One region of the Bacillus sp. CPT56D-587-MTF genome, then DNA from elsewhere that is predicted to be linked to it. Evidence: riboswitches for the same ligand, from Rfam matches in the RefSeq annotation. Region 1 holds a riboswitch; the other holds the start of a gene.
The links. Region 1 has a riboswitch for FMN ahead of AC3WVZ_RS06270 (ECF transporter S component). Riboswitches for the same ligand answer to the same signal wherever they lie in the genome.
Positions count from the first base shown of each region.

Region 2: linked by a shared signal. The riboswitch ahead of ribD (bifunctional diaminohydroxyphosphoribosylaminopyrimidine deaminase/5-amino-6-(5-phosphoribosylamino)uracil reductase RibD) and the one ahead of AC3WVZ_RS06270 (ECF transporter S component) in region 1 are both predicted to bind FMN.

Region 1 covers NZ_JBYTEF010000001.1:1,182,059-1,198,364, forward strand. Annotated here, with positions in the region: gene mprF (bifunctional lysylphosphatidylglycerol flippase/synthetase MprF) at 1-9, opposite strand, end outside; gene AC3WVZ_RS06195 (hypothetical protein) at 194-583, shown strand; gene AC3WVZ_RS06200 (YpuI family protein) at 606-1,097, shown strand; gene AC3WVZ_RS06205 (superoxide dismutase) at 1,203-2,117, shown strand; gene dacB (D-alanyl-D-alanine carboxypeptidase DacB) at 2,230-3,354, shown strand; gene spmA (spore maturation protein SpmA) at 3,347-3,943, shown strand; gene spmB (spore maturation protein SpmB) at 3,940-4,470, shown strand; gene rluB (23S rRNA pseudouridine(2605) synthase RluB) at 4,760-5,488, shown strand; gene resA (thiol-disulfide oxidoreductase ResA) at 5,595-6,116, shown strand; gene resB (cytochrome c biogenesis protein ResB) at 6,238-7,863, shown strand; gene resC (cytochrome c biogenesis protein ResC) at 7,878-9,035, shown strand; gene resD (DNA-binding response regulator ResD) at 9,339-10,055, shown strand; gene resE (sensor histidine kinase ResE) at 10,055-11,830, shown strand; gene AC3WVZ_RS06255 (cob(I)yrinic acid a,c-diamide adenosyltransferase) at 11,967-12,548, shown strand; gene AC3WVZ_RS06260 (peptidoglycan DD-metalloendopeptidase family protein) at 12,632-13,246, shown strand; gene AC3WVZ_RS06265 (hypothetical protein) at 13,411-14,097, opposite strand; FMN riboswitch at 14,346-14,485, shown strand; gene AC3WVZ_RS06270 (ECF transporter S component) at 14,648-15,226, shown strand; gene AC3WVZ_RS06275 (ferredoxin) at 15,348-15,596, opposite strand; gene AC3WVZ_RS06280 (YpbB family protein) at 15,895-16,306, shown strand, end outside.
Region 2 covers NZ_JBYTEF010000001.1:3,727,075-3,743,380, forward strand. Annotated here, with positions in the region: gene AC3WVZ_RS19100 (NUDIX hydrolase) at 110-649, opposite strand; gene mciZ (Z-ring formation inhibitor MciZ) at 724-858, shown strand; gene AC3WVZ_RS19110 (aldo/keto reductase) at 951-1,865, shown strand; gene AC3WVZ_RS19115 (aldo/keto reductase) at 1,924-2,751, opposite strand; partial or broken gene AC3WVZ_RS19120 (GrpB family protein) at 2,879-3,333, opposite strand; gene AC3WVZ_RS19125 (YqkE family protein) at 3,401-3,664, opposite strand; gene AC3WVZ_RS19130 (bifunctional metallophosphatase/5'-nucleotidase) at 3,865-5,454, shown strand; gene AC3WVZ_RS19135 (ribbon-helix-helix domain-containing protein) at 5,579-6,055, opposite strand; gene AC3WVZ_RS19140 (alpha/beta fold hydrolase) at 6,177-7,175, shown strand; gene AC3WVZ_RS19145 (Na+/H+ antiporter family protein) at 7,307-8,626, shown strand; partial or broken gene AC3WVZ_RS19150 (IS1182-like element ISBth7 family transposase) at 8,752-10,121, shown strand; gene AC3WVZ_RS19155 (LacI family DNA-binding transcriptional regulator) at 10,240-11,103, opposite strand; gene AC3WVZ_RS19160 (GNAT family N-acetyltransferase) at 11,203-11,685, opposite strand; gene AC3WVZ_RS19165 (alpha/beta hydrolase) at 11,767-12,693, shown strand; gene AC3WVZ_RS19170 (DUF2552 family protein) at 12,703-12,948, opposite strand; gene AC3WVZ_RS19175 (CDGSH iron-sulfur domain-containing protein) at 13,088-13,294, shown strand; FMN riboswitch at 13,485-13,628, shown strand; gene ribD (bifunctional diaminohydroxyphosphoribosylaminopyrimidine deaminase/5-amino-6-(5-phosphoribosylamino)uracil reductase RibD) at 13,934-15,046, shown strand; gene ribE (riboflavin synthase subunit alpha) at 15,028-15,672, shown strand; gene ribBA (bifunctional 3,4-dihydroxy-2-butanone 4-phosphate synthase/GTP cyclohydrolase II) at 15,685-16,306, shown strand, end outside.

The DNA of each region.
Region 1 (16,306 bases):
AAACGACATAAATACAACTCTCCTTGTATAAGAAAACTGAGACAATAATATTATTATGACAAACTTCAAGAAAAATAAAAAGGTAATTTCCTGTATAGGGGAGCTATTTTTTATATAGGTATATTTAAAAGAATATTTTGTTTATCAGAAAATTAAGTTAGAATAAGGTGAAAGAAGGTTGAGGGGGGAGTATATGATTATAAAAGGTTACGTAGGATATGAGTTAGAAAAAGAGAAACCTAATACATCAGAAGATTTTTTTAACAGATCTGAAGTGACATATATATTAAATGGTAAAGAGAAAACTTTTTCGGTTTTATACGTTCGATATTTTGAAGAAGTTTTACAAGAAATTACTCCTTTTGAAGGAAATCCAGTGTATAAAGTAGAAGAACAAAACATATATTTGCGCGATATTGTAGCGATATGTTGTTTAATGAAAGATAAGGAGCTTCGTGCGCAAAAACGTTTGTATTTAAATAATATGGAAGAATTTCAACAATATTTTGATGAGGGAACGGTGTCGAAAGTACAAGAAATATTGGCTGAATTACATAAAAATAAAAGAGTAGAAATAGCGTGAAATGGCAAAGGAGAGAGAAAAAATGTCTAATTTTATGGTTGAAAATCAAACAGAACAAGTTTCTATATTTTTAGAAGATGCTATTAATTTAATAACCAATTATGTAAATTATCATACGTTACCTTCTTTATTAGAGGAAACACCAGCAGGGAATGAGCGATATTATAAAGGGTTATTAGCATCAATGAGACGACTTCTCGTTTTTTGCGAAGAAGGACAGGATGCATGTTTTGTTTTGTTGAATAGCCAGCCATTTCGAAAAACAGCAGCTGAAAAAATTTTATATAAGATTTACCATCAAGTAATTGCAGAGTTTTTTTCACCGAAGAGTGATCATTGGTATGAAAATAGTCGGTCTGCATATACAGGGAAAAATTCTATCGTTTTTCAACAAACACCACCTGCATCTTTAGAGCAAGTGATGAAGAGTTTAGAAGGTAAATTTCAATTGATGCGTGAAGAACTAGAATATTATGAGACGGATTATCAGACAAAGATGTTACACAAATATTGATTGAGGAAAAGAAGCTAAGGTGACTTAGCTTCTTTTCCTTTTGTACAGTTATATAAGGGATTTTCATTGAATATAGTTAAGTGGATAGCATTAGGGAGGTGCAACATGAATCAGCAAGGTGTATTTACAGATTACTTTCATGAAGTAGAAAATTGGTGTGAAAGTGTTCTTCACGTATTAGATAGTCGCGCAATGGAAGTGTATGATGTCCATATGCTTGCTTATAAAATTCAGACGTTATTAGAGCGTATGAAAGAGCATGAGTATGAAACAGATGCAGAGTTTATGTATGAAATAAGCGATGATGTAGAACATATTCAGCATCACTTGCAGGAAGTATTTATGCAAGAAGAAGAGGAATATGAATTATATGAAAGAGGGGATAGTGAACGAGCTGTCCCAATTGGAGGACATACACTCCCGCCATTACCTTATCCATATAATGCGTTAGAACCGTATATTTCTAAAGAAATTATGATGTTACATCATGATAAACATCATCGGAGTTACGTGGAAGGATTAAATAAAGCAGAGAAGATGATGGAAGAAGCGAGAAAAACAAATAAATTTGATTTAATTAAGCATTGGGAAAGGGAAGCGGCTTTTCATGGGTCAGGTCATTACTTACACACGATATTTTGGAATAACATGAAAAAAGACGGTGGTGGAAGTCCAAGAGGAACTTTTTCACAACAAATTGAACAAGATTTTGGGAGCTTTTTACGTTTCCAAAAACATTTTACAGAAGCAGCCTCTAAAGTAGAAGGTTCAGGCTGGGCAATTCTCGTTTGGGTACCCCGGTCTGGAAGGTTAGAAATTTTGCAAAGTACACTTCATCAATTATTTACACAATGGGATACGATACCGCTCCTTGTACTAGATGTCTGGGAACATGCGTATTATTTACAATACCAAAATCGAAAAGATGAATATATTAAAAACTGGTGGAATGTTGTAAATTGGCCTGATGTAGAAAAAAGGTTTGAAACTGCGAAACAAATTGAATGGACACCATATTAGACGCAAATTCTCTGCGTCTTTTTTAATGGAAGTAGAAGGAAGATTTCGTTCATATTTTAAAAGGCCAAGCATACACTTGTACAAAAAGTGCCAAAAGGACGTGGGGGGAAATATGAGACGAATTTGTGTAATCATTACGCTTCTTATGATGTATGCAAGCGTTATGCCGATTCCTACATATGCAAAGATGAACAGCAATGTTAGTGCTCGAAATGCTGTATTAATGGAGCAACAGTCTGGTCGTGTATTATACGGAAAGGCAGAACATGAGCCTCAAAAAATTGCTAGTATAACAAAAATTATGACCGCCTTATTAGCTGCTGAATCAGGGAAGATGAAAGAAATGGTATCAGTTAGTAATGAAGCGGTGAGGGTGGAAGGATCGGCAATCTATTTAAAGCCTGGACAAAAAGTGAAGTTAGAAGATTTAGTATACGGACTCATGCTTAGATCTGGTAATGACGCAGCGCAAGTAATTGCTGAAAGTGTGGGTGGGAGTATAGATGGATTCGTATATTTAATGAATCAAAAAGCGAAAGAAATTGGAATGAAAGATACGCACTTCTCAAACCCTCATGGCTTAGATGGAGATGGATCACATTATTCGTCGGCTTACGATATGGCATTATTAACGAAATATGCAATGGGAAACGAGACATTTAAGAAAATCTTTGGAACCAAAACATATAAATCAGATTCTTGGGATTACCCGTGGAAAAATAAACATAAGCTGGTAACGTCTTATTATGAATTTGCAACAGGGGGAAAAACAGGCTTTACGAAGAAAGCTGGGCGAACGCTTGTTACAACGGCATCAAAAGGTGGACTAGATTTAATTGTCGTAACTTTGAGTGCCTCTAGTGATTGGGATGATCATATGAATTTGTTTGATAAAGGTTTTGACCGTTTCAAACAAACGAAAGTTTTAGGACAAGGAGCAATTGCTGAAATAAATGAAAAGAAGTATGCCAACCATGTTTATACGAAAAATAGTTTTTCGGTACCGTTAACTGAAGAAGAAAAAAAGAACGTAGTATTAAAAGTTGAACTCGATAAAAGTACAAAACTTACGGATGGAGTAAAGGTTGGAAAGACAGACATTTATGTTGGTAATGAAAAAGTTGGAGAACGGAATTTATTTTATAGTAAACGAAAGTTAGTAGCTACAACGGGACTTTACTGGAATAATGTGAAAGAAATTTTTTCTTACATGATAGGTGTTGGGAACGATGGTTAATCTCGTATGGGTAGCGATGGCTGTCATTGGGATTGTATACGCCATGATAAATGGAACGATGGAAGAAGTGAATAAAGCTGTATTTGACGGAGCAAAAGATGCGGTAACGATTTGTATAGGACTTATTAGTGTTTTAGTATTTTGGCTCGGTTTAATGAAAATTGCAGAGGAAGCCGGATTGTTAAAAAAATTAGTTACACTTTTTATGCCGATAGTAAAAAGGTTGTTTCCAGAAATACCAAAGGATCATCCGTCTATGGGATTTATTCTATCAAATATGATGGCAAACTTTTTTGGTCTAGGTAATGCAGCGACCCCTCTTGGTATTAAAGCGATGGAACAACTGAAAGAGTTAAATGGAGGAAAGGATTCGGCGAGCCGTTCTATGGTGACGTTTCTAGCATTAAATACATCAGCTATTACATTAATTCCTACGACAGTCATTTCCATTCGAATGACGTATGAATCAGCGAATCCTACTGAAATTGTTGGGGTAACATTTATTGCACAAGTACTTTCTATGATTGGAGCAATTTGGATTGACCGCTATTTTTACCGAAGAAGGAGTAGAAAGGGGCGGAAAAAATGAGCATTGTAAATACAATTTCCTTATGGGTAATCCCTTGTGTAATTGGTTTTATCCTTTTATATGGCACAATAAAGAAAGTGCCGACGTATGAATCGTTCGTTGAGGGAGGAAAAGAAGGGATTCAAATTGCAATTTCCATCTTACCGTTTATGGTTGGAATGCTTGTGTCTATTTCTATATTCCGGTCTTCAGGTGCGTTAGATGCAATGATATCGGTAATGAAGCCAATGTTAGATTTGATCCATGTTCCAGCAGAAATTGTACCCTTAGCACTTATACGCCCTATTTCAGGCTCTGCTGGTTTAAGTATTACGACCGATTTAATTGCAACATATGGGCCAGATTCGTTTATTGGGAGATTGGCTTCTACGATGCAAGGGAGCACAGATACGACTTTCTATATTTTAACTGTATATTTTGGAGCGGTTGGGATTAGAAAAATGGGGGATGCACTAAAAGTAGGACTTTTTGCAGATTTAATCGGGATTATATGCTCAATTGTGTTCGTTTCTTTATTGTTTCAGTAATACTATTCATTTTTTACGCTATTTCGCTTATAATACGTATACGACCACTATTAAGGTGTAGCTTAATAGTGGTTTTTTTATGTGGTATTTTTGACAAAATGATGAACTTTTATTGTGAGAAATATGAAAAATATGGACAATAATAAAGGGTAAAAACATGATTTGACCTTTATATGTTTATTATCATCGCTATGTTGTTTAAGTAAGATGAAGCGAATAGCCGTAAAGCGTATGCGGTTGCCAAGTCTTTCTAATGTAAGGTAAGATAAATTCGAGGTGAAAAAAAGAAATGGAACGATTACAAAAAGTGATTGCGCAAGCAGGTATTGCATCGAGAAGAAAGGCTGAGGAATTAATTCAGCAAGGAAAAGTGAAAGTTAATGGAAAAATAGTGAAAGAGTTAGGGACAAAAGTAACTCCTCAAGATAAAGTAGAAGTAAATAATATCCCTCTTGAAAAAGAAGAACCTGTTTATTTTTTACTATATAAACCAACTGGCGTAATTTCAAGTGTATCAGACGATAAAGGAAGAAGTGTTGTAACGGACTTTTTCCCGGAAATTACACAACGTTTATTCCCAATCGGACGCTTAGATTATGATACGTCTGGCGTATTATTAATGACAAACGATGGGGACTTCGCAAACGTATTAATGCATCCTAGATATAAAGTTGAAAAAACATATGTTGCAAAAATAAAAGGGCCATTAACAGGTGAGAAAATTCGCATGTTAGAACGCGGTGTTACGTTAGAAGATGGTAAAACAGCACCAGCACGTGTGAAAATTATTTCTTGGGACAAGCGTAAAGAGATGGCTATTGTACAATTAACAATTCATGAAGGACGTAATCGTCAAGTACGTCGTATGTTTGAAGCGTTAGACTGTAAAGTAGTGAAATTAAAACGTGAACGTTATGCTTTCTTAGAAGTAGGAAGCCTGCGACCTGGTGATGCGAGAGAATTGACACCACATGAGGTGAAACAATTACGCGCGCTTGCTTCTACAAAGCCAAGATAAGCTATAGAGTTAAAAATTCACCAGTGGAGTGCTCTGCTGGTGATTTATTCAATACAACATTTACAGAAGATAATACATAACATTTACCGAGGAGAGGAGAGGTAATATGAAGAAAAATCGCTTATTATTTCGCGTTATTATTCTACTCATTTTATGTGGTGCTGTAGGATTTACCCTTTATCAAGGATTCTTTGCTAATAAAGAGAAAATGCAAATCGGAAAAGAAGCACCTAACTTTATTGTGACGGATTTAGAAGGAAAGAAAATTGAACTAAAAGATTTAAAGGGAAAAGGTGTATTTTTAAACTTTTGGGGCACGTGGTGTAAACCTTGTGAAAAAGAAATGCCTTATATGAATGAATTATATCCAAAGTATAAAGAAAAAGGCGTTGAAATCATAGCGTTAGATGCAGATGAAACGGATATTGCAGTAAAGAACTTTGTGAACCAATATGGTTTGAAATTCCCAGTTGCCATTGATAAAGGACAAAAGATTATAGGAACATATGGAGTAGGTCCTTTACCGACAAGCTTTTTGATTGATAAAGATGGAAAAGTAGTGGAGCAAATTATAGGGGAACAAACGAAAGAACAGTTAGAAGGGTATTTAAAGAAAATTACTCCGTAATAAAGAAAGCCTTTACATAAGGGGTGCGTGTTTATAGTGCCTCTGGTTTAAAAATTCTGAGTATTGCGGTAACTTGAGGTTAGAATATACAATAGTACATATAGATACAGGGGCGGTGAGAGTGTTGAAAGAAATTAAATGTGAATGTGGACATGTTAATCCGATAGGAACCGTTTTTTGTGAAGCTTGCGGGAAACCATTTGAAAGCAATGAAAATGCAAAACTATTGGATATGCGCTATGAGGGGAGTGCACGGAGATCTCTCACGCAGACAAAAACGATAGTCGATAAAATTTGGAGCTTTTTCTCTTCTGTAAAAGTAGGTGTATGGCTAATCGTAATAACTTTAGCTGCATCAGCGATAGGAACTATATTTCCGCAAGAAATGTACATAACTCCAGGTATTGCACCAGCTGAATATTATAAACAAGAATATGGATTTTTAGGACAATTATACTATCAATTAGGGTTTAATAATTTATACGGTTCATGGTGGTATATGATTTTGATTGCTTCTATCGGTATTTCACTTGTGATATGTAGTTTAGACCGCGTTATTCCACTTTATAAAGCTTTAAAAAAGCAAGGCGTAAAAAGACATCCTAGTTTTTTAAAGAGACAGAGATTATATGGGACTGGTACACCGCAAGAAGGTGACCTGGAAAGAGTGCAAGAGAATTTAAAGAAAAGAAACTATAACGTGAAAGTGGAAGACGGAAACGTTTTAGCAGAAAAGGGACGCTTCTCGCGTTGGGGTCCATATGTAAATCATATCGGTCTTATTATCTTTTTATTCGGTGCGATGCTTCGTTTTTTACCGAGTATGTACGTAGACGAAGCACTTTGGTTACGTGACGGTGAAACGAAAGAAATACCAGGGACGGATGGACAATACTACTTAAAAAACGAGAAATTTATAAAAGAAGTTTATGATAAAAGTAAGGACAAGGAAGTTTTTGATGAAGCGATTGATCGTGTAGGCGATAAAATGATTGCGAAAAACTTCCAAACGAATGCCGTATTATATAAAGCAGTAGGAGAAAATATAGCAGGACAAAAACCGAAATTAGAAAAAGTAAAAGAAGCGGAAATTCGAGTGAATGAACCACTGAAATTTGATCAATTTGCAGTGTATCAAGTTTCTTATAAAGAAAGTGAATTTAAAAGTATGTCCTTTAACTTGCAAAATAAAGAAAATAATCAAAAGTGGGGACCAATTAAAGTAGATTTAACGAATCCTAAGGAAAAATATGATTTAGGAAATGGTTATTCTCTAGAACTATTAAGCTATTTTCCTGATTTTTATTTTGATGAGAATGGAAAACCAAATACAAAAACGAAATTACCAAACAATCCTGCATTTGTATTTAAAATGTTTACACCTGAAACACCAGATGGTGAAGTGAGTTTTGTTGGTATTCAGCAAAATATAGAACCAGATGGAAACAACAAATATAAAATGTCGTTTGCAGGTGTTGAAATGCAAAATGCCACAGCACTTACTGTAAGAAAAGATTTAACGCTTTGGATTCTCGGCATTGGAGGATTTATATTTATGGTTGGTGTCATTCAAGGTATGTATTGGAATCATCGCCGTATTTGGATACAACGTGTTAATGATGAATGGTGGATTGCAGGGCATACAAATAAAAATTGGTTCGGTTTAAAGAAAGATATTGAAAGAGTACTAGAAGGTACAGCAATTCCACAGCCAAATGATAAAGTAATTGATAAAAAAATTAGTTAAGGTGGGGAAACGATATGGTGCAAATAAGTAGTAACTTTCTCTTTACCGCATTTATTTTATATTTAATTGCCACTCTATTTTTCGGGGGAGCAATTAAAGAAAAGGGTCATAAATGGGCAAATGTAGGAATAACGATTACAATTTTAGGGTTTATTGCACAAACAGTATATTTTGTTACAAGGTGGATTGCATCAGGACATGCGCCAGTTAGTAACTTTTTTGAATTTGGTACATTTTTCGGTATGATGCTTGTAGGAGCATTTATTGTCATGTATTTTATGTACCGTGTAAGCATAATCGGACTATTTGCATTACCAGTTGCGCTTTTATTAATTGCCTATGCAAGTATGTTTCCGAGGGAAATATCTCCGCTTATTCCATCTTTAAAAAGTAATTGGTTACATATTCACGTGACGACGGCAGCAGCAGGACAAGCCATTTTAGCGATTAGTTTTATTACAGGTGTTATGTATTTATTGAAAAATGTAGATCAATCGACGAGAAGTAAACGTACATTTTGGCTAGAGACGGTAGTATTTACACTTGTTTGTACAGTTGGATTTATTGGAGTAACAACGGTATTTTCTAGTATGAAATATGAAGCGAAGTTTCAATGGATTGATAAAAATGAACAACAAGTGGAAATGAAATACAATCTTCCGGCTTTAGTTGGACCGCACGAAGGGAAGTTACTGACAGAAAATAAATTAGAACCGGCAGTTGAAGTTCCAGCGATTGTAAATGCGAAAAAATTAAATACTGTTATTTGGTCAGTGTTAGTTGGAACATTACTGTATATTGTATTAAGACTTGTTTTACGGAAGCGAGTATCGGCGGCACTTCAGCCGTTAGTAAAGAATACGAATAGTGATTTACTAGATGAAATCGGATATCGATCTATTGCAATTGGATTCCCAGTGTTCACATTAGGTGCATTAATTTTTGCGATGATTTGGGCACAAATAGCGTGGACACGTTTTTGGGGCTGGGATCCAAAAGAGGTTTGGGCACTTATCACTTGGCTCTTTTATGCGGCAGTATTACATTTACGCCTATCAAAAGGATGGCATGGAGAGAAGTCAGCTTGGCTTGCAGTAATTGGTTTTGCAATCATTATGTTTAACTTTATTGTAGTAAACTTAATTATTGCCGGTTTACATTCATATGCATAGAGAAATAAAATAGGGGAGTGCATGTCACTTTCCTATTTTATTTTTGTCAACTTTTCTTCTTTTTTGAGAAAAACATGACAAAGTAGCGGTTGATTTTGTAAAATGATGTCGAGGACATTATATGCTGTTCAAAAAAAATACATAGTTTTGGAAAAAAATTGAACAAAATTTATTATTCTTGTGAAGCATAATATGGGAAGTGAAACATTTAGAAGATTGCTTAAATAAACGAGAATAGCGCAACATAATAGTTAAAGAAGGGTAGGTGTGAACCGCTGAGGTGAGAGTGCGCAGCGGGTAGAGATGGAAAATGAATCAAGAATTTTAATTGTAGATGATGAGGATCGTATTCGTCGTTTATTGAAAATGTACTTAGAAAGAGAACAATATACGATTGAAGAAGCAGATAATGGTGATACAGCTTTAGAAATGGCGTTGCAAAATGATTACGATTTAATCTTATTAGATCTTATGATGCCTGGTAAAGATGGCATTGAAGTATGTAAAGGGGTTCGTGAGAAGAAAGCGACACCAATTATTATGCTGACAGCAAAAGGTGAAGAAGTAAATAGAGTACAAGGATTTGAAGTTGGAACAGATGATTATATTGTAAAGCCATTTAGTCCACGTGAGGTCGTACTACGTGTGAAAGCGGTATTACGTCGTGCTGTACCAACAACATTCTTTACACAAGATACAACGACAAAAGATGTTACTGTATTCCCGCACTTAACAATTGATAACGATGCACACCGTGTTACTGCAGATGGTAATGAAGTAAACTTAACGCCGAAAGAATATGAGTTACTATTATTTTTAGCGAAAGCTCCTGATAAAGTATTCGATCGTGAGCAACTGTTAAAAGAAGTATGGCAATATGAATTCTTCGGAGATTTACGTACAGTTGATACACATGTAAAGCGTTTACGTGAGAAGTTAAGCAAAAAATCACCAGATGCAGCGAAAATGATCGTTACTGTTTGGGGTGTAGGTTACAAATTTGAGGTTGTGAACGACTGATGCTTTGGAGAAGTGTAGTAGGGAAGTTATGGATGACCATATTACTTCTCGTTTCGTTTGTTCTTGGATTTGTTGCGATTTTACTTTCACAGTTTTTTAGAACGTATTATGTTGATATGAGTGAAGCTAGGCTTCAAAAAGTTGCAACAAGTGTTTCAGAGTTAATTGAAGAAGGTGCCGATGTAAAAACGATTGAGAATATCGCTTACAAATTCTCTGACCCACTTTCAAGGATTATTATTGTAGAAGATGGTAAAGAAATCTCTTCTTCACCGAAACAAGAAGGGTTAGTCACTCTTACAATGGATGACTTAAAAGAAGATAAAGAATTAGCGGCTGTGTTTACAGACAAAAAAGAAATTAAGAATAATATTAGAAAAGCGTCTAATAGTAGGAAGAATAAAAACACCGAAAATGATATTATGATCGTCGGAAAACCAGTGCAATCAAAAAATCAAAGTGCAGTGTTCGTATATGAATCTTTACAAGTACCGATACAAGGTATGGAAAGAACAACTGATTTTATTTTCTTATCGGCTGGAATTGCGATTATATTAACAACTTTCTTTGCGTTCTTCTTATCTACTCGGATTACAGCACCGCTTCGTAAAATGCGTGAGGTTGCTTTTGAAGTGTCACGTGGGAAGTTTGATGCAAAGGCTCCTATGGTATCTCAGGATGAGATTGGTGAGCTTGCAACGGCCTTAAATCAAATGGGAAAACAGTTGAAGTTTAATATGAACGCCTTGCAACAAGAAAAAGAGCAGTTAGCAAGTATTTTGAGTAGTATGGCAGATGGGGTTATTACGTTAAATCAAGAAGGTGAAGTCGTTGTAATCAATCCGCCGGCCGAACATTTCTTACAAGTTTGGCAAGAAGAAAAAGAGATAGAGCTCAGTAAAAAACTACCTTCTGAACTTGTGGAATTATTCCATCTCGTTGTAGAAAGCGAACAACAACAAGTTGTTGAAATTAATTTACAAAAAGGAAACTATGTAGTTCTTATGACGCCGCTTTACAATCAAACGAAAATTCGTGGAGCTGTAGCAGTGCTGCGAGATATGACGGAAGAGCGTCGTCTTGAAAAGATGCGTCAAGATTTTATTGCGAATGTATCACATGAACTTCGTACACCAATGGTCATGCTGCAAGGGTATAGTGAAGCGATTTTAGATGATATTGTGCAAACGAAAGAGGAAATAGATGAGTTTGTTCAAATTATTTATGATGAATCTGTTCGTTTAGGTAAACTTGTAAATGAATTGTTAGATTTAGCTCGTATGGAAAGCGGTCATGTAGAGTTACATATTGGTGAAGTGGATATACATCCGTTTGTTGAAAAAATTGGTCGTAAATTCCAAGGGATTGCAAAGGATAAAGAGGTCGCGTTAACGGTTGATTTCAAAGGTCCAATTGAACAATACCCGTTTGATGCAGATCGTATGGAACAAGTATTGACGAATTTAATTGATAACGCAATACGTCATACGAATGCAGGCGGACATGTAACGCTTGTAATTGATACGAAAAATAACGGTCTTATTTTTGAAGTACAAGATTCGGGTGCAGGCATTCCAGAAGAAGATATTCCATTTTTATTTGATCGTTTCTATAAAGCTGATAAAGCAAGAACACGTGGGAAAAAGGGTGGAACAGGACTCGGGCTTGCGATTGCGAAAAATATTGTTCAAGGCCATGATGGTAAAATTTCTGTATCAAGTGTTGTTGGAGAAGGAACTACATTCTCTGTATATTTACCGAATCGTATAATTTAGATATGCGTTTTTAAAGTTGATAATGAATAAAGTTCTGCTGTTTTTTATTTTTTTGTAAACTCAATTAAATAAAGAATGGTAGAACTTTTTTCTATGTTGCTCGAATAAAGAATAATAAGAGAGGTGCTGTGAAGAAATGAACTTATATACAAAAACAGGAGATAAAGGAACGACAAGTGTAATAGGTGGCAGGGTTGATAAAGATGATATCCGTGTGGAAGCGTATGGAACAATAGACGAGGCAAATTCTCATATTGGATATGCAATGACTAAGCTTCAAGGCGGGGCTTTTATAGATATTTACAATGAGCTCGAAAATATTCAACATGAACTATTTGATTGCGGAGGAGACTTGGCAATAGTGGAACAAAAAATTCCTTATAAAGTGACAATTGTGATGGTTGAAAGTTTAGAAAGAAAGATTGATTTATATATAGAAGAAGCCCCGCCACTAGAACGCTTTATTTTGCCAGGTGGTAGCGAGGCAGCGGCTACTATTCATATTGCACGTACTGTTGTAAGGAGAGCAGAACGCTCTATAGTATCATTGCAAAAAGAAGTGAAAATAAATGAAGTTGTATTAAAGTATGTAAATAGATTATCTGATTATTTGTTTGCGATAGCTCGAGTAATAAATGCCCGATTACAAGTGAAAGATGTGGAGTATAACCGTAGTGCATTAGTTTTTCGTGATAAGAAAGAGAAGGAAGTGGAGTAATTCACTTTCTTTTTTGTATACTTTTTTCTGTAATATACCAAAATAGAGAAGGTATGGTGGTAATTAGAAAACGGAGGATGTATATGAAAGTTTTAAAATGCGGTGTCATGTTATTGAGTATACTGTTTGTATCTCAATTACATGTTTATGCAGAAGAAAATCGATGGACATGGCCTGTTGAAGGTCAGATAAGTGATTATTTTGGGACAAGGCATGGAAAACACTATGGTATTGATGTAGCTGCGCCGATTGGAACGCCTGTGGCAGCTATCCAAGATGGTAAGGTAACGAGGTCTTATTATTCAAGTAGTTATGGAAATGTTGTATTTATTAAACACGGAGAATATGAGGCTGTATATGCACATTTAAATAAGAGATATGTGGATCAAGGAGATTATATTTCCAAAGGAGAAAAAATTGGAGAAGTAGGGAACACGGGAGAATCGCGAGGTGCGCACTTACATCTAGAACTTCATCAAGGAAGATGGACGATGGCGAAAAAGAATGCGATGAACCCATTGCTTGTTTTAAGTGAACAAAGAAATGAAGTTGTTTCTTCGTCATTATATGTCGTACAAAAAGGGGATACTTTAGTTAGTATTGCACGGAAATTTAGTATGACACTTAAGGAAATTAAAGAAAAAAATGGATTGCAGCAAGAGCTAATTTATCCTAATCAACAATTATATGTTAAGTAAAGGAAACGCTTCAAAAATTAAACTTTGAACAAATTTATGTTCTTCTTAAATAAGATTCAATGTAAATGAAATTATATGGGCGCTTTTGCTAGAACTATTGAGTGAATCAGAGCATCTATATCTAAAAGAAAACCGTCCCAAAATTTATTTTGGGACGGCTTCTTTTACCAAAAAATAAAGACACATATAAATCCAGAAATAGCTAAATAGCTATATAAGTAAAAAACTTTTGTTCTTGTTTTCTCTTTTGTTCGAAACAGTACGATAGTCGGTTCAATTAAACCGATTGTCAAACAAAGTAGGCCAAGAAGCATACAACCAATCGAGATAGAATACAGGGCGATTTGTGGTGCTTGAAATGGAATCATCCATTTTAATAAAAATGCAATAAGTGCAGTGTAACAAATACTACCGATGTATTTATTCAGTGGTGTATTAGAACGAAAACCAGGAAGTTTTTTTAAGAAAGAGCGGGAAACAACTTCTGTTTGTAAAGATGTATGCTCTTCAATAATTTTTTGAGCTTCTTTTCCTTTTTGAAAAAGAGATAAGATCCAATTTCGCTCACCCTGAAAAATAAATTGAGAAGTTGTCAAATAGTGATCAATCTTCACTTTATTCCAACTCTTCCACGGATGACGCTCACACAATTTTAATTTACTTTCTGTTTTTTTATCATACTGATAAATACTGATGCCATCTTCATCGAAAGTAGCATAGTATGTCTCGTTTGAGAATGTGCCTAAATCAATTGGGCAGTAGAAAAGTAATTCTTTTTTTAAGTAAAAGTATTCTTTTCTTAAGTTTTTTTTCATTGCTTCTCGAATAGAATGTCTCTTGTCTTTTTTCATGACATTTCCTCCATAACTCAGAAAATGTTCTTATCTTAACAATTCAATATCTTATCACTTTTAATTATATATGACTAGGTAATTCAAAAGAGAAATGCCGAATAATAAAAAATATGGATTGTATTGTAAAATATCTCGCAATTTATTTGTTGTTACGAAAAATAAATAACTAATTTTAAATAAGTTACAATTTTTTAGTTCACAATGTTATGAGGTTGTTGTATAATGAAGGGGAAAATAGAATATCGGTCTATCTTCGGGGCAGGGTGAAAATCCCGACCGGCGGTGATGAACTATTTATGATTTTGTTCTAAGCCCGCGAGCCGTTAAGGCAGGATTTGGTGTGATTCCAAAGCCGACAGTATAGTCTGGATGGGAGAAGATGGAGGTTCAAGCGTTCAAAAAAGATATGGATTTGAACGTCTGTTTGGTGTGCCTTAAATTCTCCCTTTGTGTAAAACACAAAGGGTTTTTTCGTTCTATGAAAAAATAGGCATAGCAGAACCTTTCCACTTTCCATGAGATGATCGATGGAAAAGGAGAGAGAAAGATGAAACAAAAAAACAGTGTAGTGCAGATGGTGAGTGTAGCGATGCTAAGTAGTATTGCATATTTACTAATGATGTTGGATTTCCCGTTCCCAGGGCTTCCGCCATTTTTGAAAATTGATTTTAGTGATGTACCAGCTCTAATTGCGGCAATTATCTTTGGACCAGTAGCAGGAGTGATTGTAGAGGTGATAAAGAACATTTTACATTACGGGATTCAAGGAAGTTTAACGGGAGTACCAGTTGGAGAAATTGCAAACTTTATTGCAGGATGTTTATTTATTGGGCCAGCAGCTTTCTTATTTAGAAAGTATCGTACTGTGAAGAGTTTAACTACAGGATTAATGCTAGGGACAATTACAATGGCACTTATTATGAGTGTATTAAACTACATCATCATATTCCCGGCGTACACTTGGTTTTTAAATTCACCAGCTATGTCTAGCGAAGCTATAAAAACAACGGTTGTAACGGCAATCTTACCATTTAATTTAATTAAAGGGATTGTTGTAACAATTGTATTTGTAGCATTATTCTCACGCCTGAAAGTATGGGTGTTTGCAAAAATGAAAAATGCATAATATATACTAAAACCATTAGTAGTGTGAAACTACTAATGGTTTTTTATTAAGGAAAATAAAATTTAGATACAAAAAACGCCCCTCATCAATAGGAGGGGCGTTTTTTGAAGTTAATAAAAGACTATTCGAATTTTAAAGCGTCTCCGTCGAATGATTCGTCAGCAACTTTAATTGAGTCAGTTGGACAGCCTTCGAATGCATCCATCATATCTTCAATTAATACATCTGGAATTTCAACGATACCTTGGTTATCATCTAATGTTACAAATGCAATACCTTCATCATCATAGTCATAAATGTCTGGTGCAGCAGCGCCACAAGCACCACATGCAATACAAGTATCTTTATCAACGATTGTATATTTTGCCATCTTTTTTCCCTCCTGATAATATGTATGTGAAAAGCTCGCCATAAAAATTATAACCTTATTGTAAAACGGTTTGTAAAACTTTTCAACATAAAATTATAATGATAATGCTTATCAATTAGAGTGTCAACTTATTTTTGAATTATGTCATAAGATTTTCAAAATACGTAAATATGATTTCGTTTGATACAATAGAATATATACAAGTATATAGTTCTTATATGATAAGTTTAATGAGCGACAGTAGATAGTGTAATTGTACTGAAAAGAATGAAGTTAAGATTGGAAGGTGGAAGCGGTCATGCAAATACAATATACTTTGTTGCATTGTTTAAAACAATTGAATGGTGAAAGAACCGTTTCTTCTATTTATTATTTACTAAAGGGCAAACGTTCTTCGCAAACTTTACAAGATGGAAATATGTTCCGAATTTCTTTTTTGTTCGGAATATATAAATCATTAAATAGAAATGACTATGATGGTGAAGTTGCAAAGTTGTTGCAAGCGGATTTTATTCAAGAAATACATGAAAATACATATGTGTTAACACCTACGGGTAAAATGCAGTTACATAAATGGGAGGAAGTTTATGCTTTTCCGGCGCATTTGCATGGTTTACATTATGGTGAATTAGGTGAAACATTTTGGAAAAGATTATCATTAATTATTCAAACCATATCAAATTTACAACAGAATAATACGAGATTTATTC
Region 2 (16,306 bases), 2.5 Mb from region 1:
TTCCTCTTTTTTATCAGTGTTGACACATAAAAAGAGGTTCAGACACAAAAACAGGCTGTGGAGAAGACTTTCTCCACAGCCTGAAAAAACACTCGCCTTTGGCGAGTGTTTATTTTTGTAGTTGTAAATATTGTACTGCAAACATCGTCTTCGCATCATGAATACGAAGATCTTTCATAAGAGTAATCGCTTCTTCTAACGATACTTCCATTAATTCCACAAACTCATCTTCATCTAACTCAGCTTTATTTTCTTTTCTTGTCAAACCTGTCGCTTTATATACATATAAAATTTCATCTGCGAATCCTGGAGATGTATAGAAAGAAGTAATGAGCTCCATATTTTCACATACATATCCTGTTTCCTCTTCTAGTTCACGAACTGCTGTTACCTCAGGTTTTTCACCAGGTTCTAACTTGCCAGCCGGAATTTCTATAATCGCCTTTTCAAGTGCTTTACGATACTGCTCAACAAGCACAATTTTCCCCTCATCAGTAATAGCAATAATAGCAACTGCACCAGGGTGATTTACAATTTCACGTTTACTCATTGCTCCATTTGGTAATACTACATCATCAACACGAACTTTTATAACTCTACCATCAAAAATTGGCTCAGTTTTTACTGTTCTCTCTGCAAGATTACTCATACTACTTCATCTCCCTGTTCTATTTCCTATTCTTTCCTCATACATTTTACCACATTGAAAGGAGCGTGATAGAAATGAAAGTTTATATTTTACCAAATCGCGTCACTTTAGTCGGAAAAGCATGGCAAATTCGCCATAAGCTAAAGCAATATAGCAAAGAGTATACAACTGTACAAGAGTGGATTACAGCAAATAAAGTGAAACATTAATCATGCTTTTACGGGCAGTTAATGCGAAGCGGAAAGTAAACGTTTGTCAACCTCTTTTCCCTCTCGTACAATAAAGGTAAGGAGGTTGACCTATGAAAAAACGTCAATTAGGAAACTCAGATTTGTTTGTTACAGAAATGGGCCTTGGCTGTATGTCTCTCGGTACATCTGAAACAGAAGCTATGCATATTATCGATGAAGCGATCGATTTAGGAATTAATTTTTTTGATACAGCAGATTTATATGATTACGGATTAAATGAAGAATTTGTTGGAAAAGCCTTGAAGGGAAGAAGAGACCAAATTGTACTTACAACGAAGGTTGGAAATCGTTGGACAGAAGAAAAAAATGGCTGGTCTTGGGATCCTTCTAAAGCTTACATAAAGACTGAAGTAAAGGAAAGTTTACGTAGACTTCAAACTGATTATATTGACCTTTACCAACTTCATGGCGGAACAATTGAAGATCCAATAGATGAAACAATTGAAGCTTTTGAAGAATTGAAAAAGGAAGGTATTATTCGCCATTACGGTATTTCTTCTATACGCCCAAATGTCGTTCGTGAATATGCAAAACGCTCAAACATCGTTAGTGTACTAATGGAATATAACCTTTTAAATCGTCGTCCAGAAGAATGGTTCCCCCTTCTAAATGAACACCAAATTAGCGTCATTGCCCGCGGGCCACTTGCAAAAGGAATTTTAACTGACAATAATGCAAGAAAGATAGAAAGAGTAAAGGAAAAGGATTATCTCTCTTATTCTTACGATGAATTACATGCAACTCTAGCAAGTGTAAAAGAAATGATTGGAGAACGCTCTTTAACAGGAACAGCTATTCAATATTGCTTACATAATAAGACTGTTGCAGCTGTTATACCTGGTGCAAGCTCTCTTCAACAATTACAGGAAAATATACGAGCTAGTCAACAGTTACCTTTAACGAAAGAAGAATATATACAACTTCAAAAGATTGTTAAATATGACACATATGCTTTGCATCGTTAAAAATATCGAATTACCGATAAAACAGAAGACTGTCTCCAGTATTAGGAGACAGTCTTTTTTATAACGTATCATATTTATCAGGATTCGTTCCTACATGTAAATCACGATTCAACGTGTTAATTTGACGTATCTCTTCTTCAGTTAGTGCAAAATCAGAAATAGTAAAGTTTTCTTTAATACGAGATGGTGTAACAGATTTAGGAATTGTAACAATCCCGCTTTGAATATCCCACCTTAATATAACTTGTGCAGGTGTTTTTTCATATTTGTTAGCAATAGCCTGAATGATTGGATGCTGGAATACTTCTCCGCCCCTCATTAACGGACTCCATGCTTCCATTTGAATTTGCTCATCTTGACAATAATTTCGCAACTCAAATTGCGTCAACATCGGATGAAGTTCCACTTGGTTTACCATCGGCTTCACTTTGCAATTTGGTAATAATAGTTCTAAATGATGTTTATGAAAATTAGAAACACCAATCGCACGCACTTTACCTTCTTCATACAATTTCTCTAAAGCTCGGTACGTATCAACATACTTCCCTCTTACCGGCCAATGTATTAAATATAAATCTACATAGTCCATTTGTAATTTTTTCAAACTCTTTTCAAACGCCTCGAGTGTCTCCTCATATCCTTGATCGTCGTTCCATACTTTTGTTGTAATAAATATATCTTCTCTTGGAATTCCTGATTCACGTATCGCCTCTCCGACACCGCTTTCATTTTCATATACAGTTGCTGTATCAATCGAACGGTATCCAACTTCTAACGCTGTTTTTACTGCTTGCTTTACTTCGTCTCCTTCTTTCGCTTTATATACGCCTAGACCAATCATCGGCATTTTCACGCCATTATGAAGTGTAGTTGTTGGAATATGCACAGTCGTCTCCCTTTCATTGTTACATTTTTTATAAGCCACAATTTTATTTCAACAAGATTCATCCCAAAAGTCAAAACATACGTACAGTTTACATAACACTTTTATATAGCTAAAAAATAGCGTGAACTCATTCATTCACGTTATTTTTTCTCCATTCTTTCGCTTTTTCATCCACATTGCGCACAAACTCATTTTTTCCTTCCGTATATAACTCGCCATCATATAATCACGAAATGCTAAATGCCTTACTATCTCTGGATTTCCTTTTTCAAACACGTGTAAATGATACGAACGTTTTTCTTCAGTTCCATGAATAAAATATCGGCGTCTTGAAATACCATTTTCCCCTTTTACGATGTAACCAAGCTCTATAAATCGTTCATTCCACCCATCTACTCTTTCGATATTTTCTACTTCCATGATCATATCAATAATAGGTTTAGCTGCCAGTCCGGGAACTGACGTACTTCCAATATGATAAATTTTTACCGTTTCTGGCATCGCTGATTTTAATCTTTTAGCCTCCATTTGAAATTTTTCACTCCAATGGTTTTCATGTGGAACAACGACAATTTTTCTCATTCTAACTCCCCTTTTCTTACAAGCTCGTCAAAAAATGATCAGTGGTATTTCACTGATCATTTTTTTATTATTTAAAGTCTTTCCAAGTAAGGTTACTTTCACTTAGCAGTTCTTCAAATGATTTATTCTTTTCACGTTCTTTTTGTTCTTGGCGCTTTCTTTCCAGTTCAGCTGCCTCTTTTTCCTCTTCCCTCACTTGCAACTCTTTCTTCTTACTCTTTAATTGTTGCATGAGTGAATCATTTAATTGATCGCCTAATGTAAGTGTTTCTTTCTTTGGTTGATTCACTTGTGATTGTCTTTGCATTTGTCTTTGTTTCTTTTTCTTCATGCTACTCACCTTTTACTTTTTTCTCCATTATAGTAGATACACAATGAAATCGACAATAAAAAAGGGTCTTTACTCTATTATTCACTTTTTGTAAATATGTTAATTTTTCGAAAAGACTAAATTTTTATGTAGCTATAATCCTATGAATCTATTAAAATTATGTCGTATGATGTCAGATTATAAAAAAGGAGAATTATATTATGTGGAAAAAAATTATTCCTGCCGTTGCTGTTTTAAGCACCATTACTTTTTCAAGCGTATTTGCCGCTCCCCCATCTCAGAATCCAGCTGAACAAAACCGCTACATAGACGTACAAATGCTTGGTATTAATGATCTCCATGGACAACTAGATACTGTTAAAAAAATCAATAATAAAGAAGCTGGTGGCGCTGATTACTTAGCTACTTATTTAAAAGAACATAAAAAACAAAACCCTAATACACTTCTCGTACATGCTGGTGATATCGTCGGAGCTAGTCCACCAGTTTCAGCATTATTACAAGATGAACCGACGATTGAATTTTTAAATGACTTAAAATTTGATGTCGGTACAATCGGGAACCATGAATTTGATGAAGGCATTGATGAAATGAAACGTCTCATTTACGGTGGATATCATGAAAAAACAGGAAATTTCAAAGGGGCTAACTTCCCCTATGTAGCTGCTAATTTCTATAACAAATCAACTGGCCGCTTATTTTTACCACCATTTACTGTAAAAATGGTAGATGGTGTTCCTGTAGGATTCATTGGGGTTGTTACAACTGATACACCAAATGTCGTTATGCCTACGATGCTTAACAATGTACAAATTACTGATGAAGTAGAAGCAATTAATAAATCAACACAACAATTAAAACGCCTCGGCGTTAAATCTATCGTCGTTCTTGCTCATGTCGGTGGAACAACCGATGAGTCTGGGGTAACAAATGGCGATCTTACTCGAATTGCAAATGAAACAGACCCAGAAGTTGATGTTATTTTCGGTGGACATAGTCATACGTATGTAAATGGTACAGTAAACAATAAACTAATTGTCCAAGCAAATTCATACGGAATGGCTTTCTCAGACGTCGATGTAACAATTGATCGTAAAACAAAGGATATTGTAAAGAAAAAAGCTGAAGTTGTTACAACGTATCATGAAGGTGTAGAACCTGATAAACAAGTAAAGAAAAAACTAGATCAATATAAAGAAAAAATCGCACCACTTGTAAATGAAGTGGTCGGAAAATCTACAGCACCTATCGACCGTAAACAAAATGATGCTGGTGAGTCCACTCTTGGAAATTTAGTTGCCGATGCTCAGCGTCAAACGATGCAAACTCAAATCTCCCTCATGAATCCTGGTGGCATTCGTAATGACTTAGATGCTGGTGATATTACGTGGGGTGAGTTATACGGCATTCAACCTTTTGGAAATCAATTGATTAAAGTAGATTTAACAGGTCAAGACATTCGCGATATTTTAAATCAGCAATGGCAAAAAGGAACAACAAGAATGCTTCAAATTTCAGGTATTCAATATACGTGGGATGCAAATAAACCAAACGGTGAAAAAGTTACAAATATACGTTTAACAAACGGAGAAGAATTATCTCCATCTACAACGTATAGCGTAGTTGCAAATGCCTTCTTAGCTTCTGGCGGTGATGGATTCGTATCATTTAAAAATGGTAAAAATGCAGAAACTGGGCCAAACGACTTTGAAGCGTTAGTCAATTACGTAAAACAATTAAAAGAACCAATTCAGCCAGTTATTGATGGAAGAATTCAAAAAGTAAATTAAGTGTTTCTCTAATAATAAATTTCATTTTTCACGTATAAAGGATTTGTACTGATTCTCTATTTTATACGTAATATACATCATAAAAAGGATACTCGTTCTTCTAATGAACATAGTATCCTTTTCTTTAGTTATCAAAATGTGATGTTTTGTCAACTTCATATTGCTGTAAAAATTGTTGCAACGCCTCTTCTACAAGTTTAGATTTTTGAATTCCTTTCGATTCTGATATAAGGTCCAATCTTGCTAATATTTCTGTATTAATAGAAAAGGTTCGTCTCTTTTTCTCTGTACTTTTACTCACAATTGGTGCAATTACTTCTTCTCTTTTTCTTAATAACTCATAAATGCTTTGTAATTGCTCATAAATTAATAATTGATAATCTGTTTTCTCATATTGAAGGGCGGTCGCTTCTTGGAGTTGTAAGTGACGTGGTTCTTCTCCATCTCCTACAAAAATACGTTTCTTCTGCTCTCCATCATATTCGTATCCAATCAATCTTAATTTCTTCGATAATGTATACGGGCTTATTTCAAGACGTTTTGCTATAATAGCGATGGATTCACGTCTATTTAAACCATCTATAATTTCTCCAATCGTCACAATTTCCCTCCTCCCGTGTTGAAATGACACTAGTATGGTATGTTACAATGATTTTCTAACAGTATATGCAAAATGAATAGCCTGTGCGATTCATACGATTTCACAAAAGGAGGTTTTCAATATGCTTTTTCGTAGCTACACCCCTCAGTTCTATAACGAAAACAAACAACTCATTCCTAATAGTATCGCTACGATAGAAAGCGTTATGATTAATAATCGAAAACAAACTCTCCTTATGCGTGGACAAAACGTAGAGCAACCTATTTTATTATGCTGTCATGGCGGACCTGGGATGGCACAAATCGGATTTATTCGCCATTTTCAAAAAGAATTAGAGAAGCAATTTATTGTTATTAATTGGGATCAGCGCGGAGCTGGTAAATCCTTTTCAATGAAAGATTTCGGAGCAAATTTCACAATCGAACAATTCGTTTCCGATGCAAAAGAAGTGATTCAATATGTACTTAAAAAGTTCAACAAACAAAAACTATTTCTCGCTGGTCATTCTTGGGGAAGTATTATTGGGCTTAACATAGCACATCAATATCCAAAGTATATCGAGGCTTACATCGGTATTGGGCAAATTGTACATATGAAACAAAATGAAGAATTGCTATATCAACATTTAATTCATTCTGCAAAAAAACATGATCATAAAAAAGCATTAGCTTCCCTTTTAAAATTAGGCAAACCACCATTTTTAGATACGAGACGTCTCATTATTCAAAGAAAGTGGCTTGGCACATTTGGAGGCGCAATCCAAAACGGATCTTCCTTTTCTTTCATACGAAAAGGTTTCTTTTCTCCCGAATATACGCTATTAGATTGGTTCAAGTTTCTCGCAGGAAATTTAAAATCTGGAATTTTATGGGAAGAAATGCTGACAATCGATTTCTTTTCTTCTATCTCAAGTTTATCTATTCCAGTTTATTTTTGTTCTGGTCGCTATGATTATCAAACTCCTTATGCACTCGTTCAGGAATATTGCGATATTATTGAAGCGCCTATAAAAAAGATGATTTGGTTCCCAAATTCAGCACATTCTCCTGATTTAGAAGAACCAGAATTATTCGCTAATTCTTTACAATCAATTAAACAAGAGCTAGCTTTTCAGCATTAGTAACAAAAGGCTCTTTTACATTTCATAGAAAACATTTTATAATAATATGTCGCAAGTATGTATAAACATAGCAAAATGTTTCATATTTACTTGTCTTAACAGAATAAAAATTTAGGGAGATTACATTTATTATGAACGCTGTACTCGTCGCAGTAGCAATTATGCTATTGCTTAGTTTGTTACGTGTCCAGGTCATTGTCGCCATCATTGTTGGAGCTTTAACAGGCGGACTTATCGGCGGACTCGGTATTTCAGAAACGATTAACACTTTTACAACTGGTCTTGGAAACAGTGCTCCAATCGCTTTAAGTTATGCAATGCTTGGTGGTTTCGCTATTTCCCTTTCCAAAACAGGACTTCCAGATGCTATGATTCAAACTGCATTAAAATGGATTGGCAATGAACAAGACACGAAAAAACAAGTTTATTCTAAAATACTTATTTTATTCATTATTTTAACGATGGCTTGTTTCTCACAAAATGTGATTCCTGTTCACATTGCTTTCATCCCCATCTTAATTCCAGCACTTTTAAAAGTATTAAATGAGCTGAGAGTGGATCGCAGACTTGTCACATGTATTATTACATTTGGATTGATTACTCCTTATATGTGGATCCCTGCAGGGTTCGGAAAAATTTATCATGACGTATTGCAAACCAACGCTGCGCAAAGCGGCCTTACATTTGATGTCACACTTATTCCAAAAGCAATGACTATTCCAGCAATCGGTATGATTATTGGATTATGTGTAGCGGTATTCATTACGTACCGAAAACCTCGTACGTATGAAACAGAACAAATTCATACTACCGAAAATGAAATCGTTCCCTATACAAAACGTAGCATTACTTTCGGGTTATTATCTATCATTGCTACATTAACTGTTCAATTAACAACAGAATCAATGATTTTCGGTGCTTTAGCAGGTATTATCGTCTTATCAGTTAGTGGCAGTCTACCACTTAAAGAAGCAGATGCGATATTAACAAGCGGAATGCGTATGATGTCCTTTATTGGCTTTGTTATGATTGCTGCCGCTGGATTCGGCGCTGTTCTTCGAAAAACAGGACATGTTGAATCTCTAGTGCAAACGAGTGCACATATAATCGGAAATAACAAACCACTCGCTGCATTTCTTATGCTCGTTATTGGACTTCTCGTTACGATGGGAATTGGTTCATCCTTTTCAACCATCCCTATCTTAACAACCATTTTTGTACCTCTTTGCATTCAGCTTGGATTTAGTCCAATGGCCACAATTGCAATTATCGGTACAGCCGGAGCACTAGGTGACGCAGGATCTCCAGCATCGGATAGTACCCTTGGACCAACATCCGGTTTAAATGCTGATGGTCAGCACCATCATATATGGGATACATGTGTACCCACTTTTCTACATTACAATATACCGTTACTTATATTTGGCTTTATTGCCGCAATTACATTATAAAAAGGTGCGTATAAAACGCACCTTTTACAGGCTGTGGAGAAAGTCTTCTCCACAGCCTGTTTTTGTGTCTGAACCTCTTTTTATGTGTCAACACTGATAAAAAAGAGGAAAAGGAGAGATTTTTTATGATGGGTGCTTTAAAAAATCATCGTGATGAGCGTGTATCTGTTTCTGTAGAAGAGTTGGTTCCACAAGATCATTTCCTTCGTGCAATTGAAGCGACAATTAGTTTTGATTTTATTGAAGAGAAGTTACGCCCTTATTACTGTGAAAACAATGGACGCCCGTCCATTCATCCTATTGTTTTATTTAAGATGATGTTTATTGGATATTTTTACGGTATTCGTTCTGAGCGTCAATTGGAAAAGGAAATTAAAACGAATATTGCCTACCGTTGGTTTTTAGGGTTTTCTCTATCGGATACTATTCCGGATCACTCTACAATCAGTTGGAATCGTCGTACTCGTTTTATTCATACAAATATTTTCGAAGAAATTTTTGATGAGATTGTGAGACAAGCGACGGAGCACCGGATGGTAGGAGGACGTGCACTGATGACAGATTCTACACATATTAAGGCCAATGCCAATAAAAATAAATTTGTACATAAATATAAAAAAGAAAAAGCAAAGTTTTATATAGACGAGCTAGAAGCTGCGGTAATCGAAGATCGTGAGGTACATGGAAAAAAGAATTAAAACCTAGAAAGGAAAGTGATACCCCTACCAAAAAAACTCGTATAAGTACAACGGATCCAGATAGTGGATTTTTAATGAGAGATGGAAAACCAAATGGTTTTCATTTCTTGGATCATCGTACGACTGATGCGAAGTACAATATTATTACAGATACCTATGTAACGGCTGGAAATATGGCAGATTCCGAGCCGTATTTAGCACGCCTCCAAGCTCAGATTGATAAATTCGACTTCAAAGTAGAAGCTGTTGCCCTTGATGCTGGCTATTTTACAGGATATATCTGTAAGAAACTATCAGAACGGAATATATTTATGGTGATGGGGTATCGCCGATTTGGAAAACGGAATAAAGAAGTACCGAAAAGCCAATTTAAATATGTAGAAGAAATGAATGTTTTCGCTTGTCCGATGGGATGTATTCTAGAATATGTAACAACTGATCGTGAAGGATACCGTCAATACAAATCGAATCCAGAAGACTGCGCTGTTTGTCCGTTACGTGAGGTGTGCTTTTCAAAGAAACAAAAACAAAAAGTTATCACTCATCATGTGTGGGAGAAATATAAGGATATTGCTAGAAAAAACAAGCTAACAGCTACAGGGAAAAGGTTGTATAAAGTACGCTGTTCCACTATAGAGCGAAGCTTTGCAGACGCCAAAGAACTACATGGCTACCGCTATGCCCGGTTTCGAGGGCTGAAGTCTGTCCAAATGCAAGCTTATCTCACCGCAGCTTGTCAAAACATGAAAAAAATAGCCCTCCACCTGACCAAAAAGGGTCAGGTGGAGGGCTATTTTTTAAAATTCTATTATTTTATGTTGTTTTTATTCGCTAAAATCAAAAAAGATTCCAGAGTGTTGGGAACCCTAAAGGGTTTCCCAACACTCTGAAAAAGGTGCGTATAAAACGCACCTTTTACTTTTTTATTTTTCCTTTTAATTGTTGAAAAGCTACTTTTCCGTTATCTTTGACATAGCTTTCAATTGTCGGTAGTGATGAACCTATCCATTCACACTCTATACTCCCATTCGGTCCAACAATTTTTAATTTATCTGGTATATGTATATTTAGAAATCTCGCTGACCGAATTAACTCAATAGCAACCTGATCACTTGAGGCTACAATTCCATCTATATACGGATTGTTTTGCAATAATGTAATAAATTGTTTATTTGTATACCCTTGTACACATTCTTCTCGATAAGAGATTCCTTCATCCCAAACAGTGTCTAAAAACCCTGCTATATGATCTTCCATTTCTTCACTTTCTTCTCCCTCACCGAAATATGCAAGAAAGTGACACCCTTTCTCTTTTAATAAAGAAACAGCTCTCTGTCCACTTTCATAATAATTTCCATGTGATTGTTGCTCATCGATCACAACAAATGGAAATGGAATTTCTCCTACACTTTTAAAAACTGCTCTCGTCAAAATAACACCTGCAATGTTATTTTGCTTCAGCATATGTATGTATCTATCTTTATTCTCTATATTACAAATAATGATTTGATAGCCTTCTTTATATGCTATTTCCTCAATACAATGTAGCAAAGTGATGTTTGATTGGTTACATAAATTATCTACAAGTAATGCAATTATCGTTGAACTCTCTTTAAATAGTGGCTTCGCTGCACTGTTTGGCCTATAACGTAATTCTTCAATTGCTTCCTTTACTTGTTTTACTGTGTCCTCATGAACGTATCCTTTTTCATTAATAACTCGTGAAACGGTTGCGACTGAAACACCTGCCAATTTTGCAACATCACGTATAGTTGCCACATCGTCACCCCTTAATATGGTAATAGATTACAATTTTACGGTAACCTAAATTACACTATCCGTCAAGATTAATAACTCATATTTCTGAAAATTGTTACATCATTTCACTAAACGATACTCCAACTGAATTTCATGTAAAATTGGGATATTATCATATCCCATACGTGGAATTTCTTTCTTTATTTTTCGTGCCTCCTCTACCGCATTCACATATAAATTAGTCATTACAAAATTACGTTTTTGGTAAAATCGTAACGCATTCATATTATCATTTGTTGTAATAAGCCAAACCTGTCTGCACCGTTCTTCTTCTGCAACTTGTAATACACAATCCACAAGTTTCGTCCCTATTCCTTTTCTTTCTTCAAAGCTATCTAGCGATACAATTTCGCATATATTTCCGGTCACTTCATACGTTATAATTCCGATTATTCTGTCATCTGAGAGCGCAACAAATCCTGGCAACTCTTCTAACTGATGTTCCTTACCACGTGAAACCATCAATGAACTTCCCCAGTTCTCACACATGAACATTCGGATTGTTTCTTTCATCGCTGGCGTAATTTTTTGTATATGCAGCATTTCCTATTTCTCCCCTTTTATATCATTGTGATACAATATAAGTGTATCACATGTAACGGTATTTGGAGGATGAGGTAAAGTATGAAACGTTTTTTTGCAGCACTGTTTACTATACTAGGTGCAATAACTGCCCTTGGGATTTTCTTTACAAATAAAGTGATGTACTTAAAGAAAAAAACAGAGGAAGAAGTACTCGAAAGAGAAACGAAAAAACATTTTCGTATAGAGGATTTTGATGCTCTTCATAAAGAAGAAATTCATATCCCTTCACAATTCGGATACGACCTTCACGGATATTACATTCCTGCTGGTCATTCCACCAATAAGTTTATGGTTTTTTGCCACGGTGTAACTGTAAATAAAATAAACTCTGTAAAATATGCAAACTTATTCTTAAAAAGGGGATATAACGTCCTCATTTACGATCATCGTCGTCATGGTAAAACTGGCGGAAAAACAACAAGCTATGGATACTATGAAAAACATGATTTAAAATCCGTAGTTGACTGGCTAAAAAACCGTTTTGGCACCAATATTACACTTGGTATTCATGGTGAATCTATGGGAGCTGCAACACTTCTTCAATACGCAGGACTTGTAGAAGATGGTGCTGATTTCTATATTGCAGATTGTCCTTTCTCTGATTTTCAAGGACAATTACAGCACCGTTTAAAGGTTGAATTCCATTTACCAAAATGGCCTTTATTACCTTTAGCAAACGCATTTTTGAAAGTTCGTGACGGTTATACAATTCGTGAAGTTTCACCAATCGACTGTATAAAAAACATTAACAATCCCGTTCTCTTTATTCATAGTAAAGATGACGACTATATTTTAGCTGATATGACAAAAGCATTATATGAAGCGAAAGAAAATAATAAGCAGCTTTATATTGCAGAACACGGTGCACACGCTTGCTCTTATAACGAAAATAAAGAAGAGTACGAAGCAGCCGTCGATCAATTTTTAAACACATATGTGAAAGAAACAAAAAACAGGCTTGCATAAGCCTGTTTTTTATTGCGCTAAAACGTCTGTAACTTGTTCCATATTTTCAGAAATCCATTGCATTGCATCATCTAACGTTGGGAATTCTGTCGTTTGAAATGTTACTTCATCTTGAAGTAACCAAACATCCTTTGCCTCTTGCCCTACACCTGCAATGGACCAATGTAACAAACTATATGGATGATTATCATTCAAAAATGATGCCCACGTGCGCTCATTTGCAATGTTTCGTAATGTATGTAATTGTTTATCCATCTCTCGTCACCTTACTCTAGTCAGTTATGAAAACTATTATAACACTCTCTTCTTTCTCAAACAAAGTGCTCTTTTTATATTGTCAAGCACTTCCCTTGATTATATGATGAAATTAAGCGTTTGGAAAGGAGGGATAACGTTGGCAAAAGTACAAATTAAAGTAAATGATAATGGCTCTTTTCGCGTTACAGGGGACGTGGAATTAGTCGACTCACAAGGGAATGTATTCCCAGCAAAACCGGCATTTTCTTTATGCCGTTGTGGTTTATCAAAAAATATGCCTTATTGCGACGCTTCGCATAAAGGTAAATTCGAATCTGTTGTTAGAGCACCAGAGGCAGAATAATTTTACATGTGACATGCACATTTTTTTGTGCATGTTTTTTCTTTTTAGCAACTCCGTTATATCCCTTCTCCTTACAACATTTCTAATACTTTTATTTCCATTCCAGCCTGCATATATTTTCACACAATTCTTCACATTCGAATATTTTTTACTAGCCTTTTATTTTTTTTGTGCTATAATTTGAGCAAACAGCATCCTTCGGGGTCGGGTGAAATTCCCAACCGGCGGTGATGAAGTGAAAACTTCTAAGTCCGTGACCCGTTTTCAACTCGAAAACGGTGGATCTAGTGAAACTCTAGGGCCGACAGTATAGTCTGGATGGGAGAAGGATATGTTTCTAGTTTTTTATATAGTGAATACACTTTTATTTCAGTATGCATATTTTTAAAGATTCATTTTGATTCTTTATATATGTTTAATTTTCTATACTTATTTTTTATGCTGAAATAAAAAGAGACAACTAGCGTTTAAAAATTTGATATTTTGCTAGGTTTTTTCCTTATGCAGAAATATCAATTATCGTTAGGTTTCTTTCCTATGCTTTCGTATTCAAACTATATTTCTAGAAATCACGTCTCCCAAACCCCAAGGATATTAAATCCTTGGGGTTTTTTGATTTTTTTAGGAGAGGTGAAGAAAATGACAGATCAAGAATATATGAGGATTGCCCTGCAGTTAGCAGAAGGGACATCAGGACAAACAAGTCCAAATCCTATGGTTGGTGCTGTTGTTGTAAAAGATGGAAACATTGTTGGTATGGGGGCTCATTTACGAGCTGGTGAAGAACACGCAGAAGTTCATGCCCTTCAAATGGCTGGTCAGAACGCCAAAGACGCTACCGTTTATGTAACACTGGAACCGTGTAGCCACTTTGGAAAAACACCACCTTGTTGTGAATTGCTCATCGAAAAAGGAGTTAAGCGTGTTGTAATTGCTACTCTCGATTGTAATCCGCTCGTTTCTGGTAACGGAAAAAGAAGATTAGAGGAAGCTAGAATTGAAGTAACGACCGGTGTTCTTGAAGCAGAAGCAGTTTTATTAAATCGCTACTTTTTTCACTACATGAAAACGAAGCGCCCTTTTGTAACAATCAAAACAGCGATGAGCTTAGATGGAAAAACAGCAACTGTAACTGGTGAAAGTAAGTGGATTACAGGTGAAGAAGCACGTGCTGATGTTCACCAATATCGCCATACACATGATGCAATTCTTGTTGGAGTGAATACAGTTATAGCTGATAATCCTCATTTAACAACAAGAATTCCAAATGGTGGGAAACATCCTATTCGCGTTGTTTTAGATACCCATTTACGAACGCCACCATCTTCTCATGTTATAACAGATGGTTTAGCACCGACATGGATTATTGTCGGTAAGGATGTAAAGGAAGAGAAGATATCTTCTTATGAATCTAAAAATATAGCTATATTCCAAATGGAAACGAAACATATAGAAATCGAGGACCTTCTTTCCTTTCTTGGAGAGAAACAAATTCTTTCTCTATTCGTTGAAGGTGGCCAATCGATTCATGCAAGTTTCTTAAAAACAAACAATTTTAATGAAATTGTAACCTATATAAGTCCGAAATTAATTGGTGGGAAAGATGCTCCTACTTTATTTGGAGGAAATGGTTTTTCAAAATTACAAAATGCGCTTTCCTTGAAAATTCAAGAGATGAAACAAATTGGTGATGATATAAAAATCGTTGCGAATGCCCGAAACGAGGTGACGAAATGTTTACAGGAATTGTAGAAGAATTAGGAACGATAGCAAACATGCAACAAAGCGGAGAAGCGATGAAATTAACGATTCATGCAAAAAAAATTTTATCAGATGTTCACTTAGGTGATAGTATCGCGGTTAACGGTATTTGCTTAACTGTAACAAGCTTTACAACTACTTCATTTACAGTTGATGCAATGCCTGAAACGATGCAGTCGACATCACTTCGCATGCTTAAACCGCACTCTAAAGTAAATTTAGAGCGCGCAATGGCTGCAAACGGACGATTCGGTGGACATTTCGTTTCAGGACATATTGATGGAATCGGAACGATTTTAAATAAAAAACAACATTACAATGCCGTCTATTACAAAATAGCAATTTCTGATGAACTACTGCGCTATTGTTTGCAGAAAGGGTCCATTGCTGTTGATGGAACGAGTTTAACGATATTTGATATAGACGAATCTTCCATAACGATTTCACTCATCCCGCACACAGTAAGCGAATCTGTCATTGGAGCAAAAAATGCCGGAGATATCGTAAACATTGAGTGTGACATGATTGGTAAATATATTGAACGCTTTATTACTAAACCTACAAAACGAGTAGGTTCAATGACCGAAAGCTTTTTACAAGAAAACGGATTTCTATAAGGGGGAAGCACAATGTTTCATCGTATTGAAGAAGCTCTAGAAGATTTAAAAAAAGGTAAAGTCGTTATCGTATGTGATGATGAAAACCGAGAAAATGAAGGCGATTTTATTGCTTTAGCAGAGTACATTACACCAGAAACAATTAATTTTATGATTACACATGGCCGTGGTCTCGTTTGTGTACCGATTACGGAAGGGTACGCAGAACGTCTACAATTAGAACCAATGGTATCTCATAATACAGATTCACATCATACTGCGTTTACAGTGAGCATTGACCATGTCTCTACAACAACAGGGATTAGCGCTCACGAACGTGCAACTACGATACAAGAATTGTTAAACCCCGCATCAAAAGGTGCTGATTTCAATCGACCTGGACATATCTTTCCATTAATTGCGAAAGAAGGCGGTGTCCTGCGTCGTGCAGGTCATACAGAAGCTGCTGTTGATTTAGCAAAGCTATGCGGTGCCGAACCAGCTGGAGTTATTTGCGAGATTATAAATGAGGACGGCACGATGGCACGTGTACCTGATTTAATAGAATGCGCAAAACAATTTGATATAAAAATGATTACAATAGAAGATTTAATTGCTTACCGCCGCCATCATGAAACACTTGTGACGAGAGAAG